4 regions of the Hymenobacter endophyticus genome follow, and region 3 is predicted to be linked to each of the others. Evidence: riboswitches for the same ligand, from Rfam matches in the RefSeq annotation. Region 3 holds a riboswitch; each other region holds the start of a gene.
The links. A riboswitch is a leader RNA that binds a small molecule or an ion and turns the genes downstream of it on or off. The one in region 3 is predicted to bind S-adenosylmethionine.
Positions count from the first base shown of each region.

Region 1 (5,555 bases), 420 kb from region 3:
CGGTTTTACGGTCGAGCACTGTACCACTGAGCACAAGCGCCGCGCCGGTTTTCCCTGCGGCTGGGCGCACAGTAGGGCTTTGCCGGCTCAGCACGGCGGGCGGAGCCGCAGCGGCTACCGCCTCGGTGGGCGTAGCAGCGGCTGTGGCTTGTGCGGGCTGGGGTGGGGCTACGGTTTTCAGGTAGAGCAGCCCATCAATTGCTTCACTCCAGGGGCCTGATATTGGCAGAAATTCAAATGCGTAAGTGGTGAGCCGGCGGCCCGGGGCATCGTGCTTCAGGCTCACAAAGCTGTACTCGGAGCCCTGGGCCAGCAACTCGGCTTCCAGCGTACCGGGAGCCGGGACTGGAACGGGTTGCTGTTTGCCCCAGTACCCAAACCCGTGCGTGCCGCTACCCGCCACCGTGCTCAGCACGTACACGGCCTCTTCCCCCAGCGCGGCCTTCACCGCTTGGCCCATGGGCCGGAAACCCTTCAACTCCTCACTTTCCAAACCGGCCGTTTTGTTGGACAGGTGCCCGATGGCACCCCAGCAAATCACCTTTTCCTGGGGGTGGTTGCGCAGGTACCATAGCAGGTTATCGGCCATTTGAGCGTCGCGGGCGTTGCTGTCGGCGGCCTTAAACGTGGCCGAGTCTTTGGCGCCGGGGTCGTTACTCGCGTAGTCCTGGGCCAGGGCCTGCACACTCCGCAGCTGCTGCAGCCAGAAGCCGGCCCGCTCCCGGCGCTTGGCGTCCGGGCCAACAGCTACTTTATCCAATATTTTACGCGCCTTGCCAAGCTGCATCTTGAAGAAAACCAGCTGGTGCGAAGGAGGAAAAATGTTGTGCTCCCCCATAGTACTGATGCACTCATCCAGGTAGTCGTAGGCTATGTCGGAGCTGCCTTTTTCGGGCTTCAGGAAGGTTTCCAGCTCGTCCAGCATATCGTCGTGCCCCCAGCCCACCTGCGAGTCGAAGCCGGCTACGTGCAGCTTACCCTTGCCTAGCAGCGGCAGCAGCGCCTGAAACTCCCGGGTTTCCGTCCAGACCGGGTACACGGAAGCGGCAATGGCAGCCGGGACCGGAGTGCCCGCCTGAATTGCGCGCTCGGCCTGATCCAGCGGATACAGGCTGCTTTCGAACGCCACGGTGGTAAAGCCCATGCGCTCCGCCAGAAACCGGATCAACCGGACTTTGGCCTCCGTGGCCGTACCCACGCCATGCGTAGGCTCACCCAGCATGACTACCCGTGCCGGACCAATTTCCTGCCGTAAAAACTCCAGGTCACTTAAATCAGCATCTGTTGGGCTAATGGTGCGCACCGGGTATGTTTTGATTGGCGCAGCGGCCGCCGTAATACCGGGCGCATTTTGGGCCAGTAGCGGTCCGGCCAACACACTCAGCAAGCCACTCAGGGCCAGCATCCGAATAGAAAACATAGAAACAATAATATGTAGTGGGCCAGCAAGCTACATACTTCCGCTAACACGCATCAAAAAAGCCCTTCCGCACTGGGCAGAAGGGCTTTTTTAAGTTTTTTGGACTGCTATACAAACCTAACAGCGGGGTTATTCTTTTTCGAGCTTTAACTCGGCGCCGGTAGGAGCTTTTAGCGTCAGCTTGTCGTCGGTGAGGGTTACTACATCAAACGTGTTGCTTTGGGCCGCGCCGTCGGGGGTCATGGTGATTTTTTTACCGGCTTGGTCAAAGTCATACTTACCGTTTACGGCACCAGCGGCCGAGGTCATGTTGTACTGGCCGTTAGCGAAGAAGGTAATACGCTCATCTTCCTGCGCGTCAGTCTGTTTTACTTTGTCGCCGGTGGAGCTCAGCTCCTTATCGGTTTTCCATACTTTGCTTTGGGCACCATACAGCATATTTACGCCTTCTACTTTGCCCTCTTTGCTGCCGCAGGATGCAGCCGTGAAGAGAACCAACAATACCAGCAGGCTGGCCAGGAGGCGGAAGGGAGAGGTCAGGGTTTTCATGGGGAGAGTGGATAGGGTTAAGGATGTGGCAAACTCAACGGCGCAACGGCCGATAATGCGTCTAGTACGGAACCCCACCGCAAGATGTTTGCCCGGCAGATGCTTGCTTCAGTAGAATATAGTGCAGCTATAACCTAATGGCCGCCACGGCGTAAGAAGCATCTGACTGACTGCCAACCCGGCCGAATGTCGGTGCTTCCCCTCCCACTCTTAACGATTCTACTCCTATGGGACTGTTTGATTTTCTCTCGAACGACGGCGAAAAGAAACCCGTTGAGCCAGCCGCCAAACCTGCCGCCGGTGGTGCTACCGACTTTTTCGGCAACGCCAACCAGCCCGCCGCTACCGAAGGCGAAACCTATACCGTAGTAAGCGGTGATTCCCTTTCGAAAATTGCCCGCAATCACTACGGCGACGGCACCAAGTGGCACCAGATTTACGAGGCCAACAAGGCTATCATTGGCTCCGACCCCGACAAGATTGAAGTAGGCCAGGTGCTTACCCTGCCTAAAGCTTCCAGCTAAGGTTAATTCTTGAAAATATGCAAAAAGCCGCTCTTATAAGAGCGGCTTTTTTTTGTGTGCCAACGCTCCTGTTACTCGCAATAGCTCAGCTTGGCTGCTCACTGGAACTGTTGGCTTATACAGATCAGCTTAGTCACTTCTTTACTTCGCTCAGCACATCCACTTTAACTTATACTTTTTCTATTTTCTCATTACCAATATGTTATGCATAATTTTATGCATTTATAAAACCGCATTAGCCAGAAAAATAATTTCAGTCCTTTTCCCCGGCAATGCTTGCATATATCAAATCTTCGTTTATACCTTTGCATTACCAACTCGGTACTCCTCCGCTCGCGGCGGGGAAGTTCTCATAGGATTTATACAGAAGTGGCGAGAGAACAGGCTCCCTGACCCACTGGCAACCTTCGACCGCGCGAAAGGTGCCAATTCCTGCCCGACCAGCCATCCGGCGGCGGGGCATATAACCCAGGAGTACCATGGAAAACACCCTCGCTTTCGCCTTTTTAGCCCCTACCGCCTCAGCCGCCGTTGCGCCTGCTGTTCTGCCGTGGGGTTTTTGCGTTGCCCCGGCTGCCTCAGCCGCCACCGGCCGAATGCGAATGCGTTGCTGTAGCAGCGCGTGTTGTTGCTGTTGCTAGCCGCAAGCCCGACCCCGCAGCCCTCCTTCTTCCCAGCCTAGCTCCGGCCCGAGCCGAAGGTGCCCGCTGCTAGGCACTCGCCAGCCAGTCTATCCACTACCAGCTTCATCGTCAGCAACTTGACGTGAATGCCGTGGCCTTATCCTCCGTGGTGGCTCTCCCTTTCAGGTTCCCTTCCTACCCCAACGTCTTCAAACTTAGCCCTGCCATGTCCACGCAGAACTTCCACTTCGAGACCCTCCAACTCCACGCCGGCCAGCAGCCTGACCCTGTAACCGGCTCCCGCGCTGTGCCCATTCACCAGACTACCAGCTACGTGTTCAAGAATGCTGAGCACGGCGCTAACCTGTTTGCCCTGAAGGAGTTTGGCAACATTTATACTCGCCTGATGAACCCGACTACCGACGTGTTCGAGCAGCGGGTGGCGGCGCTGGAAGGCGGCGTGGCAGCTCTGGCGGTATCCTCGGGGCAGGCGGCGCAGTTCATTGCCCTCAACAACATTTTGCAGGCCGGCGACAATTTCGTGAGCACCACGCACCTGTATGGCGGCACTTATAACCAGTTCAAAGTGGCCTTCAAGCGTTTGGGCGTTGAAGTGCGCTTTGCTGACGGCGACCAGCCCGCCAAGTTCGAAGCCCTGATTGATGAGCACACCAAGGCTATTTACCTGGAAACCATTGGTAACCCCAGCTTTAGCATTCCGGATTTTGAGGCCATTGCTGCCATTGCCCGCAAGCACGATTTGCCGCTTATTGTGGACAACACCTTCGGGGCCGGCGGCTACCTGTTCCGCCCCCTGGAGCACGGGGCCAACATTGTGGTAGAATCGGCCACGAAGTGGATTGGCGGCCACGGCACCAGCGTGGGCGGCGTGATTGTGGACGGTGGCACCTACGACTTCGGTAACGGCAAATTCCCGCAGTTTACGGAGCCCTCCGACGGCTACCACGGCCTGATCTTCAACGACGTATTCGGCAAAAACGGCCCGTTTGGCAACATTGCCTTTATTATTCGGGCCCGGGTGGAGGGGCTGCGCGACTTTGGCCCCTCGCAAAGCCCATTTAACTCCTTCCTGCTGCTGCAGGGCCTGGAAACGTTGAGTCTGCGGGTGGAGCGCACCGTAGAAAACGCCTTGCGCGCGGCCACCTGGCTGGAGCAGCATCCGCAGGTGGAAGTCGTGAACTATCCTGGCCTGAAAAGCAGCCCCTACCACACCCTGGCTCAGAAGTACCTGAAGCGCGGCTACGGCGGAGTACTCACTTTTGCCATCAAAGGCTCCAAGGAAACGGCCACTCAGTTCATTGATAACCTGAAGCTGGTAAGCCACCTGGCCAACGTAGGCGACGCCAAAACGCTCATCATTCAGCCCTCGGCCACCACGCACCAGCAGCTTTCGGAGCAGGAGCAGCGCGCGGCCGGCGTGTCGCCCACGTTACTGCGCCTGTCGGTGGGCATTGAGCATTTTGAGGACATCCGGGCCGATTTGCAGCAGGCGTTTGACGCGGTACGCAACGCCGCCTCGCCCAATACTACTCAGGGCACCCTGCTGCCCGAGCCCGAAACGGAACACGCTGCACCGCTGGAAGTGTAAAACTTGAGAGGGGTTGAGGCCGCCGGAGGCAGGTGAGAGAGCCGCCGGAGGCACAACTTCCAGCACGCAGCGCGGGCACCCATTCCGGTTTTTGTGAGAGAGAAACCGGGAGTACCAGTGGTGTCCGCACCTAGCCGGGGCGGAGTCGGGTAGAATTCGACTCCGCCCGCGGGCTAATTTTTGATTTATGGTAGCTAGGTAAAATCAGAGCATCCTGTTTCCACAAGCTCAGCATGATGGCTTTTTAGCCCCATCCTACCCTACTGCATTCCTACAGCACTCCTATAAAATGCCTTCCGAAGATTTCCATGTGTTTCGTTTGCCCCGGCCACTGCGGCTGGAAAACGGGGCCGTGCTGCCGCACGTGGAGGTAACCTACCACACCTACGGGCAGTTGAGCCCCACCCGCGACAATGTGCTGTGGGTGTGCCATGCCCTCACAGCCAACTCCGACGTGCAGGAGTGGTGGCCCGGTTTGGTGGGTCCCGGTTGTCATTTCGATCCGAGCGAGTGGTTTATCGTGTGCGCCAACGTGCTGGGCTCCTGCTACGGCACCACTGGTCCGCTCACCCCCGACCCCACCCGTGGGGAAGCTGCCTACCAACAGTTTCCGCTTATTACCATCCGCGACATGGTGACGGTGCACGAAGCGCTGCGGGAACACCTGGCCCTGGCACGCATCCATACCTTGCTTGGGGGCTCCTTGGGCGGGCAGCAGGCCGTGGAATGGGCCGTGCAGCGCCCGGCCGTGTTTGAGAACCTGGTGCTGCTGGCCACCAGTGCCCGGCACTCGGCCTGGGGCGTTGCCTTCAACGAAGCGCAACGGCTGG
Region 1 is NZ_JAWDJT010000002.1:314,497-320,051, forward strand. It holds gene ROI90_RS03735 (erythromycin esterase family protein) at 1-1,420, opposite strand, end outside; gene ROI90_RS03740 (lipocalin family protein) at 1,550-1,969, opposite strand; gene ROI90_RS03745 (LysM peptidoglycan-binding domain-containing protein) at 2,197-2,493, shown strand; SAM riboswitch class I at 2,850-2,963, shown strand; gene ROI90_RS03750 (O-acetylhomoserine aminocarboxypropyltransferase/cysteine synthase family protein) at 3,343-4,725, shown strand; gene metX (homoserine O-acetyltransferase MetX) at 5,015-5,555, shown strand, end outside.
Region 1: it holds a riboswitch for S-adenosylmethionine, as region 3 does, so the genes downstream of both, ROI90_RS03750 (O-acetylhomoserine aminocarboxypropyltransferase/cysteine synthase family protein) here and metH (methionine synthase) in region 3, are expected to answer to the same signal.

Region 2 (5,555 bases), on a different contig from region 3:
CGCGCAGCAGAGCGGGCGGCTGGTATTCGGGGTGATGCAAAACCGCTACTCGCCCCCAGCGGCCTGGCTGAAGCAGGTGGTGAGCGAAGGCCGCCTCGGGCAAGTACATCTGGTGCAGCTCAACTGTTTCTGGAACCGCGACGAGCGGTATTACACACCCGGCAGCTGGCACGGCACCCAGGCCCTGGACGGCGGCACCCTGTTCACGCAGTTCAGTCATTTCGTGGATTTGCTGTACTGGGTTTTTGGTGACATCACCAATATCTCGGCCCGCTTCCGCAATTTCAACCACCAGCACCTGACCGAATTTGAGGACAGTGGCCTACTTATGTTTGACCTAGTAGGCGGGGGCAGCGGTACGCTACAGTACAGCACCGCCGTCTGGGACCGAAACCTGGAAAGCTCCCTCACTGTGGTAGCCGAGCACGGCAGCCTGCGCCTCGGCGGGCAGTATATGGATAAAGTGGAGTACTGTCACCTGCGAGACTACCACCTGCCCGAGTTGCCGCCCACCAATCCTGCCAACCAGTACGGCACCTACCAAGGCTCCGCCGCCAATCACGTTCACGTCATCGACAACGTGGTGGACACTCTCCGCCAGCGCGGTCAGGCCACCACCAATGCGCTGGAAGGCCTGAAAGTGGTGGAAATGATAGAGCGCATGTACGCGCTGAAATAAATAATATGATAATGCTAAAGCTTTAAAGGGGTGCCTTTGTCCAGATATTTGGTGAGATACGAAATACGTTTACCTGCACTTTATAAGCCAAATTATGCTCCCCGACTCACAGGCCCTAACCGAACTGCGCACCTGGCAGCGCCGCATGCAGCAAAAGCCCACGTTGTTGAACCGCGTAACGCGGCGGGTGCAGGCGCGGCTGAATGCGCTGCTGCCGGAAAAAGTGCACGTGGCCATTACCGTGGCTATCCAGAAAATGGTGCAGGGCGTACTGTTTGGCTCCAAGCATACCACCCAGCGGCCGGTGCAGGAGGGTACACTGGAGGAGCGGGAAGAGCGGGTACGGGCGCGCATCCGGGCTTACCGCAACACGGCGGCCCTGGAAGGCGGCGTAACCGGGGCAGGCGGCTTTCTGCTGGGCCTCGCCGATTTTCCGCTGCTGCTAAGTATTAAGCTCAAACTGCTGTTTGACATTGCCGCCCTGTACGGCCACGATGTACGCAGCTTCCCCGAGCGGCTGTATCTGCTGCATATCTTCCAACTAGCCTTCAGCAGCCAGCACACCCGCCGCGAAACCTACCGGCAACTCGCCGGCTGGCCCACCACGGCAGCCACTGTGACAGCCGAATTATTCGACTGGCGCACCTTTCAGCAGGAGTACCGCGACTATATTGACTTGGCGAAACTAGCCCAACTGGTGCCGGTGATAGGGGCTGCCGTGGGCGCGGTGGCCAACTACCGCCTGCTTGTGCAGCTCGGCGAAACGGCCATTATGTGTTACCGCCTGCGCTGGTTTGCCGAGCAGGGCCGTTTGCCGGATCAGGCGTAAAAACGTGGCCCTTTGTGGTTGCCGCTGGATCAATGGCCCCAGGCAGCCTCGCTGTGCTCCAACGCAACATGGCTACGCCTCCTCACCAACAAACAGCCCCGACGGAAACCATCGGGGCTGCTGGGAGAGAGAAAGTAGGGGAGGCTAGCTCTTACCTTGTTTCAGGCCCGGCTTCATACCCTGGCGGTGCGCTTTGTGCTTGGCCATTTTATCGGCCTGGAGTTGGGTGTATTTGGCGTACTGGTCGGCACTCAGGATTTGCTTGAGCTGGGCTTCATACTGGGCTTTCTCCGCCTTCATGGCCTCGTGATGCTGCTTTTTGTCAGCTGGGGTGGCCGTGCCTGCTTGGGCTTTGTGGGCCTGCATCTGCTGGGCCCGGGAGAGGTGCAGCTGGCGCACCTGCTGGGTTTGGGTGGCCGAAAGTCCGAGCTTTTTGGTCAGGCTTTGGGCGGCGTGGTCGGCGCGCTGCTCAGGGGTTTTGGCAGTTTTGTCGCCGCGCATTTTACCTCCTTTTAGGTGCTGGCCGTGGGCGGCTTTCACCGGAGTGGTTTGGGCCGAGGCCGCAGCGGCCGATAAGGAGAAGGCAGTCAGAAGAACGAGGAGCTTTTTCATGAGACTATGGTGAAGGAGTTGTAGTTGAAAGCGGGAATCAGCCACCGTCCGGACTGGCAAGCGGGTGGCTGATGGAACATTTGCAAGTCCGGTGCCAGTTTTGGTGCCAACAGGGTAAAACAGCCTCCCGGAAAAATTTAAATTTTTCGATTAAACCTCAGTCTTAGTCCTGCGTCGCAGGTTTTTAGACGGCTTTAGGTGGCATAAGATGACCGTCAGCAGGCAGGGTTTCCAGCCGGGCCTGGCGTAGTAGCTACTAGAAAAGCGGCTGCGCATGAAGGCCGTTTTTTGCTCTGTTTGCGGGGGCAGCAATCCGGCTTTACCTTTGCAGCATCAATTCTTTCTAGCCGAAGGATTGTTTTTATACAGAGGCGCTGAGAGACAGGCTCAATGACGCGTCGGCAACCACTCGCAAGCTGCGGAACGGTGCCAATTCCTGACCATATAAAAACAAGTTGCCGTGCGCTTTTTGCCCTGCTTACCAGCCCGTGTTGCCGTTTCTGCTGCCATTTTGTGCCCCTTGGGTACGGCCGCAGCCTGTTGTAGCCCGCGTTGTTGTAGCTAGCCCGTAGCCCAGAGCGTGTGCGCCGCCAGGTGCCCGCCCGCTATTCTCTGCTAGTACTATGCCGGAGCCGGGTCTGGGGCTGGTTGCCTGACGCCCGCAGCCGCGCCGGTTTCAGCGTAGTGCGGCCCGCTTCAACTGCTTACTTCCCTCTTTTTTACGACCTGCCGGGCCGAAGTCCGGCGTACCTTTTTATGCTTAGAAAATCACTGGAACTGCTGCGGCAGGAGGCGGCCGAAACCGGCGCCGGAACGCTCAAACGAAGCCTGAACGGCTTCAACCTCATTACCATTGGCATTGGGGTAATTATTGGGGCGGGCTTGTTCTCACTCACTGGCATTGCGGCGGCCAACAACGCCGGCCCGGCCGTTACGCTTTCGTTTGTGGTGGCGGCGGTGGGCTGCGCCTTCTCGGCGCTGTGCTACGCCGAGTTTGCCTCCATGGTGCCAGTAGCCGGCTCCGCCTATACCTACGCCTACGCTACCATGGGCGAGCTGTTTGCCTGGATTATCGGCTGGGATTTGGTGCTGGAGTACTCGGTAGGTGCCGCTACGGTGGCCATCAGCTGGTCGCAGTACCTGCTTAAGTTTCTCAGTAAGTATGGCATTAACCTGCCCCCGCAGCTGGTCATGTCGCCGTTTGAAACGGCCACGCTGGCCAATGGCAGCGAGGTGCACGGCTTCGTGAACGTGCCGGCCATGCTCATCGTGCTGGCCATCACCATGATTATCATTCGGGGTACCTCGGGCTCAGCCTGGTTTAATGCGCTGGTCGTCACGCTGAAGGTGGCCGTGGTGCTGGTGTTTATCGGCTTGGGCTGGCAGTACATCGACCCTACCAACTATCAGCCCTACATTCCGCAGAATACCGGCACCTTCGGGGAGTTTGGCTGGAGCGGAATTTTGCGCGGGGCCGGGGTGGTATTTTTCGTGTTTATTGGCTTCGATATTGTGGCCACCATGGCGCAGGAAACCAAGAACCCGCAACGCAACATGCCCATCGGTATCATTGGCTCCCTGCTAATTTGCACCGTGCTGTTCGTACTGTTCGGACACGTAATGACTGGTTTGGCCAACTACACCGAATTTAAAGACAGCGCCGCCCCGGTGGCCATTGCCATCGAGAAAACGCCTTATGCCTGGTTGTCCTCGGCCGTGATTCTGGCTATCATCATCGGCTATACCTCCGTGATTCTGGTGGATTTGCTGGGCCAGAGCCGGGTGTTTTTCAGCATGGCTAAGGATGGCCTGCTGCCCCCGGTGTTCTCCCGCATTCATGAGCGTTTCCGCACGCCCCTACAGTCGAATTTGCTGCTGGGCCTGTTCATTGCCCTGTTTGCGGGCTTTGTACCCATTTCCGTGGTGGGTGAAATGACGAGCATTGGCACGCTGCTGGCCTTTGTGATGGTGTGCGTGGGTATTCTGATTATGCGTAAGCGGGAGCCCGATGCCCCGCGCGGCTTCCGTACGCCCTGGGTGCCGGTGGTACCTATTCTGGGCATTCTCACCTGCGTGGTGATGATGGTGTCGTTGCCCTGGGAAACCTGGCTGCGGCTGGCGGTGTGGCTGGCCATCGGTCTGGCCATTTACTTCGGCTACGGTCGCAAGCACAGCAAGCTAGGTAATCCGGCAAAAGCTGAATAGGAAGAAAAGAAGCTGGCAGGTAAGCCTGTTGCCGCAGCCGGGACCGTAAGGTTTCGGCTGTTTGCGTTGCGGAGCTTCTTGCGCGTAGCTTTGGCTCTCATTCTATTCAGTTTTTCTGTGGAATCTATTGTTATCGAAGCGCCCGTGGCGGCGCCCAGCCCGCCGGCTACAGTGTATCCAACTATCAAGGAAAGCTGGGCTTTTTTGGGGTGGTATCTGCTACTGTCGTTGCTGGTTGGGGTGCCCATTTTACTGGTCGGAGAGAAGCTGCTGGGTATGACCCGGCCCGTTACGCTGCTGCTCATGGGTGTTGGTACCAACGCTGGCTTGCTGGGGGTTCTCTGGTGGAAACAGAAGGTGCGCTGGCCCGGTATCAACCTGCACGGCCACGTGCCCGGCTGGCTGCTGCTCGCCTTGCCGGTGCTGGTGGTATCAGCTGACATGGTGCTGACGCTGGTTCATTTTCTGCACCTGCCCAAGTTCTCCTCCGGCGAAGCTTACCGGGAACTGATGAAAGTGCCGGTCGTTGGGTTTCTTATGCTGTGCGTGGCGGCGCCAGTGTTGGAAGAACTGCTGCTGCGCGGAGTGGTATTGCAGGGGCTGTTGCGCAACTTCCCCACCCGTCCCTGGATTGCCATCGGCCAGTCGGCCCTTGTTTTCGGGGTTATGCATATGAATCCGCCGCAAAGCCTAGCTACATTCTTTCTGGGGTTGCTGATGGGCTGGCTGTATTACCGCACCCGCTCCCTGTGGCTGTGCATGGGTGTGCACTTCCTTAACAATTTCTTCGCGTTTAATGCGCTGTTGTATCAGAAAGCAGGTAAAGGCACCGACGAGGTAGCCGCCTTTGGTCACCCCTGGGCCTACACCGTGGTAGTGGTGCTGAGCGCACTGGTGTTGTGGAGCTTGCTATGGATGGTGCAGCGTGCCACCTCCCCGCCACCGGTCCACTTGCCGGTCGACGAGCTCCCGCAACCGGCCGAGTTGCAACCGGACAGCATATAAATAGCCAGTGAAACTCTGCGCGAAAATGAGAACCGCCCCATTGGAACATTCCGGTGGGGCGGTTTGGCATTGAAGCACAAACGAATACAAGGGCTACATGAACACCTTGCGCAGCGCCCACAGGCTCCACACAATCACCATCAGGCCCACGCCCACGAACATCCAGCGCACGGGCAGGCGGCCGGCCAAGCGGGCGGCCAGGGGTGCGGCAGCCACACCCCCGAT
Region 2 is NZ_JAWDJT010000018.1:33,050-38,604, forward strand. It holds gene ROI90_RS20160 (Gfo/Idh/MocA family protein) at 1-679, shown strand, start outside; gene ROI90_RS20165 (EcsC family protein) at 774-1,508, shown strand; gene ROI90_RS20170 (hypothetical protein) at 1,653-2,120, opposite strand; SAM riboswitch class I at 2,479-2,571, shown strand; gene ROI90_RS20175 (amino acid permease) at 2,877-4,325, shown strand; gene ROI90_RS20180 (CPBP family intramembrane glutamic endopeptidase) at 4,443-5,330, shown strand; gene ROI90_RS20185 (TSUP family transporter) at 5,424-5,555, opposite strand, start outside.
Region 2: it holds a riboswitch for S-adenosylmethionine, as region 3 does, so the genes downstream of both, ROI90_RS20175 (amino acid permease) here and metH (methionine synthase) in region 3, are expected to answer to the same signal.

Region 3 (5,555 bases):
AGCTGAGTGGCGGCTTCGCCCACGTTTTCATCGGTGAGGATGCGCGGGTAGCGGCCTTTCAATTCCCAGGTCTGGAAGAACGGCGTCCAGTCGATGTACTCGGCTAGCTCGGCCAAGTCGTAGTCTTCCAGGGCTTTGGTGCCCAAGAAGGTCGGCTTCACGATGGGCGTGGTTTCCCAATCAGCCTTGAAGCCATTCTCGCGGGCGGCCTCAATGGTGAGGTAGTTTTTGTCGCGCTGGCGGCCGGCGTAGTCTTCACGGAGCTGGCGGTACTCCTCACGCACGGTGCGGGCGTACTCGACATCAGCCGAACCCAACAGCGCCGCCGCCACACCCACCGAGCGGGAAGCGTCGTTGACGTGCACGATGGGGCCGCTGTAGTTGGGCGCAATCTTCACGGCGGCGTGCAGGCGCGAGGTGGTAGCCCCGCCAATGAGCAGCGGGGTTTTGAGGCCGCGCTTCTCCATTTCCTGCGCCACGTACACCATTTCATCCAGGCTCGGCGTAATCAGGCCGCTCAACCCGATGACATCTACTTGCTGCTTCTGCGCTTCGTCGAGGATGGTTTCCAGCGGCACCATCACGCCCAGGTCCACGATGTCGAAGTTGTTGCAGGCCAGCACCACGCCCACGATGTTCTTGCCGATGTCGTGCACGTCGCCTTTCACGGTGGCCAGCAGAATCTTGCCGGCGGTTTGCCGGTCCCCGCTCTGCTTGTCGGCCAGCAGGTAGGGCTCCAGGTACGCCACGGCTTTCTTCATCACCCGCGCCGATTTCACCACCTGGGGCAAGAACATCTTGCCGGCGCCAAACAGGTCACCTACCACGTTCATACCAGCCATCAACGGGCCTTCAATCACCTCCAATGGCCGGCCTACTTGCTGGCGCACTTCCTCGGTGTCCTGGTCGATAAATTCGGTAAGGCCTTTTATCAGAGCGTGTTGCAGGCGTTCCTTCACCGGCAAACTGCGCCAGGCGTCGGCCACCACTTCCACTTTGTCTTTCTGCTTCACCGTGTCGGCGAAGTCCACGAGGCGCTCGGTGGCATCGGGGCGGCGGTTGAGCAGCACGTCTTCCACCAGTTCCAGCAGGTCCTTGGGTACTTCGTCGTACACGGCCAGCTGGCTGGGGTTCACGATGCCCATATCCAGGCCGGCCCGGATGGCGTGGAACAGGAACGACGAGTGCATGGCTTCGCGCACTACATCGTTGCCGCGGTACGAGAAGCTGATGTTGCTGACGCCGCCGCTGGTGAGGGCGCCGGGCAGGTTTTGCTTGATCCAGCGGACGGCCTCAATGAAGTCCAGCGCGTAGTTGCGGTGTTCCTCCATGCCGGTGCCCACGGTCAGGATGTTGGGGTCGAAGATGATGTCCTCGGGCGGGAAACCGACGTCGTTCACCAGGATGTCGTAGCTGCGGTGGCAGATTTCGATGCGCTTCTCGTAGGAGTCAGCCTGACCGTTTTCGTCGAAGGCCATGACCACCATGGCCGCGCCGTATTGGCGCACGGTGCGGGCACGCTGCTTGAACACTTCCTCGCCTTCCTTCAGCGAAATCGAGTTGACGATGCTCTTGCCTTGCACGCACTTCAGGCCGGCTTCGAGCACGCTCCACTTCGAGGAGTCAATCATAATCGGCACCCGCGAAATGTCGGGCTCCGAGGCAATCAGGTTCAGGAAGGTGGTCATGGCCTGCTCCGAATCGAGCATACCTTCGTCCATGTTCACGTCGATAACTTGGGCGCCACCTTCCACCTGGTCGCGGGCCACTTGCAGGGCTTGCTCGTAAGCGCCGGTGCGGATGAGGCGGGCAAAGGCGCGGCTACCCGTCACGTTGCACCGCTCGCCTACGTTCACAAACAGGCTTTCCCCGGTGATGCCAAAGGGCTCCAAACCACTCAACCGAGTAGCCTGGGGCACTTCCGGCAAGGGGCGTGGCTCGTATTTCTCAGCTAGGCGGGCCAGTTCAGCAATGTGCTGGGGCGTGGTGCCACAACAGCCGCCCACCACCGTCACGAGCCGGTCAGACAGATAGCCTTCCACCACGCCCGCAAATTCCTGCGCCGACTCATCATACCCACCGAAGGCATTGGGCAAGCCGGCGTTGGGGTAAGCGGAAATGTGCACGTCGGCAATGCGGCTCAGTTCCTTGATGTACACCTTAAGCTGGTCGGCCCCAAGGGCGCAGTTCAACCCCACGCTCAGCAGCGGCAGGTGGCGGATGGAGTTCCAGAAGGCCTCCACCGTCTGCCCGGAAAGCGTGCGGCCCGAAGCATCGGTAATGGTACCGGAAATCATGACGGGCACCACCCGGCCGCCTTCGTCGAAGAACTTCTGCACCGCGTACAGGGCCGCCTTGGCGTTGAGCGTGTCGAAGATGGTTTCGATGAGCAGCGCGTCGGAGCCGCCGTCAATCAGGCCGCGCACCTGCTCGTGGTAGGCGGTAGCCAACTCATCGAAGGTTACGGCGCGAAAACCGGGGCGGTTTACGTCGGGCGAGAGAGAGGCGGTGCGGTTGGTAGGCCCAATGGCACCAGCCACAAAGCGCGGCTTGGCGGGGTTCTGAGCGGTAAACTCGTCGGCAGCTTCCTTGGCCAGGCGCGCCGACTCGTAGTTCAGTTCGTACACCACGTGCTCCAGGGAGTAGTCGGCCTGAGCAATGGTGGTGCCGCTGAAAGTGTTGGTTTCCACCATATCGGCCCCGGCGGCGAAGTACTCGGCGTGAATACCCTTGATGATGTCGGGGCGGGTGAGGCTGAGCAGGTCGTTGTTGCCGCGCAAGGGATGCGAGTGGTCGGCGAAACGGGTGCCCCGGAAGTCGGCCTCGGTCAGCGGGTGGCGCTGAATCATGGTGCCCATGGCGCCGTCCAGCACCAGCACGCGCTGGCGCAGGATGTCGTAGAGGGGGGAATCGGGGCGGGCAGGGGCGGGGAGAACGGTCGGCATATCGGCTCTTCTAAGGAAAATCAGCGGCGAAAAGTGCCTATCCAGAAAGAGCCGGGCGCGGAGGCCGGTTCCGTACTTATCTTCTTCCAAGACCCGCAAAGGCCTTGAAAAGGGAGTTAGCACCTTGTTTTATTTCAGGTTGCTAAGACGTCATCGGGCCCAATCCCTCGGTCTTTCTGGATAAGTAACACGACGAAGATACACCGCAAGCCGCTAAAAACAACAAGCCCGGCTGTTTGCACGGCCGGGCTCTAAGCAAGGACTAGCAGAGTAGCTAATCCTTTTTGATGCAGTTGGGTACGGTTTTGCCGTCCTTTTTCTTGGTGCCGGCTTGCTCGTAGCCTTTCCAGCAGGGGTCCTCTTTCTTGGCGGTAGTGTGGGCGGTGGTGGTTTTTTTGGTAGGCATAACTAGTACAGCGGCAGGGCTATATGGACTTCCGGCCGGTAACAGTGGTACGGCCGCGTTCAAGCGGAGGTTGCCGGGCAGGGTGCCGCATAAATTCCGTTGGGGCAGCGTTATGCTACGCCGGATATTGTGCAAGCCAGCTGCCGATAGGTTGAGGGCTTGCCCTGGTTGGTTGAATTTGTAAACGGACACTCCCTCAGGCTGCTACCTTTCAGAAGCTATGCACCACAAGCACCATCTACGAATTGGCAGCGCGCTGTTGCTGCTCCTGAGCTGCTCCGGTCTGGCTTATGCCCAGCAGCCGGATGGTACCGGCCTGCGCGGACAGTATTACGCGGGCCAAAACTTTGAGAAGCCGGTACTCCTACGCTCCGACCCGGGTATTGACTTCAACTGGACAATTGGCCCCACTGGTGACCATTTTGTGCCGCCGGGGCCGGGCGTACCGGGGGAGCACTTTTCGGTGCGCTGGACGGGCTACCTCTACGCGCCAACCACCGGCACATACACTTTTCAGGTGGCTACCGATGATGGGATGCGCGTGTGGGTGGGAGGTAAGCGGCTGGTGAGCTCCTGGCGCGGGCAGCCCGTGGCCATAGTCACTGCGCGGGTACACCTCATGGCCGGGCGCTATTACCCGGTGCGCGTCGACTACTTCCAGATTGACCGAGACTCCCGGGCCCGGCTGGCCTGGCAGCCGCCAAGGGCTACTGAGCCTCAAACCATTCCGGTGCGCTACCTCTACCAGCGCCTGCCAGCCACGGCCGTACCCGTGCCTGCTGCTCCGCCGGTTGTGGCTGCTCCAGTGGCCGTAGTGCGCCCTACACCAGCCCCGTTGGCATCCGTAGCGCCTCCTCGCAGAATGGCCCCCGCCCCACCTGTGCGAGCCGTGAAAACCCGCCCCCGGCAGCTGACCCTGCCTACCGCTCCAGCGCCGGTAGCAGCGCTTGATACGCAGGCGGCGGTGTTGGAAAACCTGGCTGCTCTGAGCAAAGGAGCAGCTGTTACACTGCCCAACCTCTACTTCACCCAGAGCACGGCCTCCCTGCTGCCCGCCTCCCGCCCTACACTCAACGCCCTGGCCCGTACCCTGCGGCAGCAGCCGGCGCTACAGCTGGAAATAGCCGGCCACACCGATAACGTGGGCGACGCTTACCTGAACCTGCGCCTCTCGGAGCAGCGCGCCCAGGTGGTCAGGCGCTATCTGCTGCAACAGGGCATTGACTCGGTGCGGCTGACGGCGCGTGGCTACGGTGGTACCCGGCCGGTAGCCAACAACCAGCATCCCGAGCAGCGGCCCCGCAACCGCCGGGTAGAAGTAGTGGTGCGGTAAGGCTGGCCGGCCCCCTGCGTGTACGTACATCAATTTGGCATAAGCTCAACAACCCAGTCGGTTTCGCGTAAGGCATAAGCTCCGCACTATTTCTTACTGATCTATGGCTGCTAAAAAAGCGGCGGCTCCTACAAAAGCTGCTACCACCGATTCTCCTGCTGCTGCCAATGTGGCAAAATCAGCGGCAACGCCCGCTGCCAAAAAGGCTTCCAAAGCGGCCGCCGAAGCGCCTGAGCCCGTAAAACGGCCCACGGCTAAGGATATGAAGCAGCATGCCCAAAAGCTGCCCTATCCCGCCAAGCAGGCCGACATGAAGCTGCAGCCCGGCATGAGCTTCAGTACCTACCGGGCGGCTGGCAAGCTGCAGGATAAAATTGCCCTTATAACCGGTGCCGACTCTGGGATTGGGCGGGCGGTAGCAGTGGCGTTTGCCATGGAAGGAGCCCACGTGGCTGTTCTCTTCAACGAAAACGTGGAAGATGCCGAGGAAACCAAACGGCTAATAGAAGCCCAGCAGCGCCGGTGCATTCTGCTGCAGCTGGATGTGCGTGACCCGGAACAGTGCAAGCAAGCCGTACGCCGCACCCGCGCCGAGTTAGGTGGCCTCAACATTCTGGTCAATAACGCGGCCTTCCAGATGGCCCAGGAGAAGTTCGAGGATATTTCGGAGGAGCAAATCCGCCGCACGTTCGATACCAATATTCTCGGCTACATCTGGATGGCGCAGGCCGCCATTCCTCACCTCAAGCAGGACGACTGCATCATCAACACCGGCAGCATTGTAGGGCTCACCGGCATTCCTATTCTGGTGGATTACGCCTGCACGAAGTCGGCCATTCATGCCCTTACCAAAAGCCTAGCTACTTACCTG
Region 3 is NZ_JAWDJT010000002.1:735,761-741,315, reverse strand. It holds gene metH (methionine synthase) at 1-2,945, opposite strand, end outside; SAM riboswitch class I at 3,019-3,132, opposite strand; gene ROI90_RS05575 (hypothetical protein) at 3,220-3,351, opposite strand; gene ROI90_RS05570 (PA14 domain-containing protein) at 3,572-4,684, shown strand; gene ROI90_RS05565 (SDR family oxidoreductase) at 4,788-5,555, shown strand, end outside.

Region 4 (5,555 bases), on a different contig from region 3:
TAATGGCTTGGTCGTCGGGAAGCTGCTGCACCGGCGTTGGGTCCAACAAATCGTTGCAAGCCGAAATACTCAGGGTAGAAGCACCCAGTACGGCGGCAAACAGCAAGTGGTATAGCGAAGATTTCATCGAAGTCAGATTCTGAAAAACAGAGTGTAATGTCATGCTGAGCGCAGCCGAAGCATCTCTACTGCGGGCTAACTCAATCGTGTGGACGAAGCGGTAGAGATGCTTCGGCTGCGCTCAGCATGACGGGCTTATGTCTTGGTTATAAGCCCACCGTAAGGCCCACCTGAAAGGTGCGGGGTTGGGGCACGGTAGCCCAGTCGAAGTTTTTGGTGTTGCTCACCCCACTCTGGGAGTTCACCTCGGGGTCGAGGCCGGAGTAGGGCGTGATGGTGAAGAGGTTGGCAGCCTGCACGTACACGCGCAGGGAGTTGAGGCGGGCTCGGCTCACGAGCTGCTGGGGCACGGTGTAGCCCAGCGAAAGGGTGCGCAGGCGCAGGAAGGAGCCGTCTTCCAGGTACCGGTCGCTCAGGTTCTGCACCACGCCCCCGTAGTTGTTGCTGGCCGGGTTGGTGGTTAGGCGCGGAATGTCGGTTTGGTCACCAGGCTTCTGCCAGCGGTCCAGCTGCTCGCGCAGGTAGCCAATGTTGCTCTGGGTGCCGCCGTGCACCAGAAAGAAGCGGTTCATGTTCATGATTTTCGCTCCCTGCTCGAAGTTCAGCGTGAAGCCAACATCCAGCCCTTTGTAGCTCACCGAGTTGGTGAGGCCCCCGAAGTAGTCGGGCCAAGCGTTGCCCACCAGCCGTCGGTCGGCCACCGATAGTTGCCCGTCGCCGTTCACGTCCTCGTACTGGGCGTCGCCGGTTTCGGGGTTCACGCCGGTTTGGTGGTATAGCCAGAAGGAGTAGAGCGGCGCGCCTTCCTGCAACCGGAAAATGTCGCGGGAGCCCGAGGTAATGGGTGCGGCCAGCTTCTCGATGCGGTTCACGTTGCGGGCCACGTTGGCGGTGGTGCTCCACTGCACGGCCGAGGTGCGGGGCAGCCAGTTGGCGGTCAGCTGCACCTCAACGCCCTTATTGCTCACGGCCCCGTAGTTTTCCACCACTGAGGCAAAGCCCGTTTTGCGCGGCACCGGCACGTTCAGCAGCAGGCCCGAGGTGTACTTGTCGTAGTAGTTCAGCTCCAGCAGCAGCCGGTTTTGCAGCACGGCCGCGTCCAGGCCCACGTTCCACTGCCGGGTGCTTTCCCAGCTCAGGTTGGGGTTGGCGAGTTGCAGGGGAGTAGTGCCGGGCAAGTCGAGGTAGTTGGCCCCGCCCTGCACCAGCCCGCGGGCGGCAAAGTCGCTGATGCCGGCCTGGTTGCCGGTTTTGCCCAGGCTACCGCGCAGCTTCAGCTCCTGAAACACGTTCAGATTCCGGATAAATTCTTCCTCGCTTAGGCGCCAGCCCAAGCCCACGGCCGGGAAATAGCCCCAGCGGTTATCGGCCCCGAAGCGGGAGGAAGCGTCAGCCCGCAAACTCACGTCGGCGGTGTAGCGCTGCTTGAAGCTGTAGGTAGCCTTGCCGAAAAACGACAACAGCCCCGCCTGGGAGCGGGACGAGGAGCCCGTTTGGGTAGCCGCCGAGGCAATGCTGGTCAGGTCATTGCTGGGGAACTGCTGGCCCGCCAGACTGGTGCGCTGGAACGTGTTTTTCTGGATGGTATTGCCCACCAGGGCCTGCAGGGAGTGGTTCTCGCCGAAATCAACCGAGTAATTCAGGGTCTGCTCGTTGAGCAGGGTTATGTCACGGGAGAGGAAGGAGGTAGCCGTGCCCCGGGGCTGCCCAGCCAGGATGAGCGTGTTGTTAAAGTTGTTCTCGTACATGTCGTTGAAGTCGATGCTCCAACTGCTGCGCAAGGTCAAGTGCTTGCCCAGCTGGTACTGCCCGTACACGTTTGAGATGACGCGCGAACCCACCGCATCATTGTTCAGGTTGTCGATGAGGGCCTGGTGGTTATCGAAGGAGCCGTACTTGGCGTAGGTACCATCGGGGTTGTAAATCGGCAGGTTGGTGCGCGGAAACAGGGCCGAGTTGATGACGCCCACCGGGTTGTTGTCGTTGCTGCTCACGTTGCGGTGGGTGCGCGTGAGGGCCGTACTGGTTCCAATGCGCAGCCTATCGGTCACGGAGTTATCCAGGTTCACCCGCAGGCTAAACCGGTCGAAGTTGGTGGGCCGGGCAATGCTTTCCTGCCGGAAATAGCCGCCTCCGATGTAGAACTGCGTTTTAGCCGAGCCCCCGGCCGCCGACAGCTCGTAGCTCTGGGTCTGGGCCGTCCGAAACACGTCGGAAAGCCGGTCGTAGGTTTGTTGCTCCTCGGGTAGGCCGCGCCCCCCGGCGGCCGTTGGGCGGTAGGGCAACTGGGTCGGGTTGCCGCCGTCATTCAAAAACCGCTCATTTTCCAGCTGGGCCAGCTCCGGGCCCGTTACTAGGTCATACTGCTTGGGGGCCTCCGACCAGGCGTGGTAGGTGTTGAAGGTAATGCGGGTTTTGTCGCCGGCCTTGCCGCGCTTGGTAGTGATGAGTACCACCCCATTGGCCCCGCGGGAGCCGTAAATGGCCGTGGCGTTGGCGTCCTTCAGGATTTCGATGCTCTCAATATCCTGGGGGTTGATGTCGGCCAGCGGGTTGCTGGAAACCTGGTTGCCCAGGCCGGTGGCAATTAGGTTGGTGTTGTTGATGAACACCCCATCCACCACGTACAGCGGGTCGTTGCTGGCATTCACGGAGTTGCTACCCCGGATGCGGATAAAAATACCGCCGCCCGGCACCCCGGAGTTGGCCGATACCTGCACGCCGGGCGCTTTGCCCTGCAGGAGCTGGTCGGGGCTGGCCGCCGGAATGTCCTTGAGCGCATCACCCTTCACCGAGCTGATGGCGCTGGTCAGGGTCTTGCGGTTTTGCTCGCTGTAGCCCGTCACCACCACTTCCGAGAGCTGCTTCACATCAGCTTTGAGGGCCACGCGCACCGGGCCGGCGGAGGCATCCACGGTCTGGCTTTCGTAGCCAATGGCGCTAATGGTCAGGGTGCTGCTGCCGGGCGGCAGGGTCAGGGAAAAAGTGCCGTCGGGGCCGGTAGAGGCACCTACGGTGGTGCCTTTGACCACCACCGTAACGCCCGGTAACGGGCTGCGGTCCGTGGCATCCACAATAGTACCGGTGATGGGGGAGGCGGCCGTCTGGGCGAAACTCGCCGGGGCCAGGCCTGCCACCACTGCTGGCACCGCCAGAAGGGTAGAGGATTTCATATGCAGGAAAAGCAAGGGATGAGCACGCGCAGCCATAACAGCAGCCCACTCAGGGGCCGCGCCGGCGCGTCGGGAGGTGAATACCAAAAAGGCGAAAACCCTGGGGGCACAACTTCCACTCCTACACCTGGCTTGTGCACAGCCGGGGGCCAGCAGGCCGGCAAGGGGCCGGCGGAACTAGCAGTTTGCGGAGAGAGCAAGTAGGGAGGAACTGGCTATCCTGGGGCCGAAGCAGTCGGCGCACAGAAAAACCCCGCGGGCCTACTAGGCCCGGGTACTGCGTAGAGCAATGGCGCGCTACCGCTCTGCTCTACCGGCAAGCAAAAAGCAAGAAAGGGAAATTCCCGACGCCTTAGCAGCCCATGCCCACCATCCGCATACAGACGGAGCCACGCATCAGGCCACAACATCCATGCTGTACGGATGCGCGGGTACGGGTACTGCTGGGGGTGCTGGTGAAGGACTTCACGGCGTTGTTGTTTTTATATGGTCAGGACTTGGCACCGTTCCGGATGTTCCGGGGGTTGTCGGCGGTTCATCGAGCCTGTCTCTCCGCGCCTCTGTATAAAAACAATCCTTTGTGGGGTAAAGAATTGATGGTGCAAATGTACTGGCGCGTATTTCGAAAAACCAAATTTTTATTTTCAACGCCGGCCTTCTGCCCGTCATCTATTCAAGGTCACCCACGCCCAGAATGCCGCTTATCGGCCTCGTTAAAGCTATATTCTGTGGTTTGCGAATGGCCGCTTTATCGGTTTAGTTGGGCTGATTTTTCTGCGGAATGATCCTGCCTCAGATACAGTCGGGCAACGTTTCGTGGGGCAATAGGCGTCCTCTATGCGGGGTGTCGCCAAGTGTTGCTTACACCCAGCCTACCCTAGGCAACTACCGACATAAGCATCGGCCTCCCGCTGAAAAATCGACAATTGAGTGTAACTCGCACTTCCAGCCAATTATCTACTTCTTATTCATGAAGAAAGCCTGCTTTACCCTCCTGTTTGGGGCCTTTTCTTATGCCAGCCTGGCCCAGAAACCCGCTACTGATGTAATGATTGTGGGCTGCGACCATCTAAACCAGATTTATAAAGCCGACAAGCCCACTACCGACGTGCTGACGCCCCAGGGACAGCAGAATATCAGCCGCTTCACGGCCGCCATTGCCAAATACCAGCCCGATATGCTGGTGGTGGAAGCCCTGCCCGAGGAGCAGCCCCGCATCGACAGCCTCTACGCCCTGTACCGCCAAGACAAGCTGGCTCTGGCCGCCCTGCCCGGCGGCCGCAGCGAGATTTACCAGGTGGCGTTCCGGCTGGGTAAGCAGCTGCAGCTACCCAACATTTACTGCGCCAATGCTCCGGGCGGTACGTCGCAGGGGATTTTGCGCACCGGCCAGAACATTGAGGTATACCAGCAGGCCGGGCAGGAGCTGAGCAAAGCAGCGAGTAGCCTGAAGGCGGAACTAGAGGGTGGTAGCCTGCCCCTGTACCGCTACCTGGCCGCCATCAACCAGCCAGAGCTGTACAACCTGGTGTACCGGCTGCGCTACGTGACGCCGGCCCGGGTGGTAAACAGCCGCTTCACCAACCCCGATGCGGCCGTGGACACGGCTTTCATCAACCCCCGCTACATTGGGGCGGAGCTGATTTCGGTGTTCAAAAACCGCGACTATAAAATCTACTCCAACGTGGTGGTGCAGGCCCTGCAAACCCGGCCCAAGCGGGTGCTGGCGCTGTTTGGGGCGGCGCACATTGGCTCCCTGCAAAGCATTTTCGCCAGTGACCCGGAGTTTCGGGTGGTGGAGTCGCGGAAGTACCTGAAGAAGTAGCCGTTCGTATTGTTGTACCTCATGCCCGTTTCGTGATGGATGCCGATTTTCTGACCAGTGCCCGCAAGCAGTTTGCCTATTACCAGCTGCTTGGCTCCCAGACGTTTGCCCAACTCCCCGATGAGGCCTTGTTCTGGCAGCCCAACCCCGCGAGCAACAGCATTGCTACCATTGTGAAGCACCTGTGGGGCAATATGCTCTCCCGCTGGACCGATTTCCTGACCACCGACGGCGAAAAACCCTGGCGGCAGCGCGAAGCCGAGTTTGACAACGACCTGCACACCCGGACCGAGGTGCTGGAGCGCTGGGAAGCCGGGTGGAGCTGCCTGCTGGCCGCCCTCGACTCCCTGACGCCCGCCAATTGGGACCAGCCGGTGTACATCCGCAACCAGGGCCACACCGTTACGGAGGCCATCAACCGGCAGCTGGCGCACTAC
Region 4 is NZ_JAWDJT010000011.1:168,879-174,433, forward strand. It holds gene ROI90_RS16255 (RagB/SusD family nutrient uptake outer membrane protein) at 1-127, opposite strand, end outside; gene ROI90_RS16260 (SusC/RagA family TonB-linked outer membrane protein) at 267-3,293, opposite strand; SAM riboswitch class I at 3,773-3,864, opposite strand; gene ROI90_RS16265 (DUF5694 domain-containing protein) at 4,264-5,118, shown strand; gene ROI90_RS16270 (DUF1572 family protein) at 5,154-5,555, shown strand, end outside.
Region 4: it holds a riboswitch for S-adenosylmethionine, as region 3 does, so the genes downstream of both, ROI90_RS16260 (SusC/RagA family TonB-linked outer membrane protein) here and metH (methionine synthase) in region 3, are expected to answer to the same signal.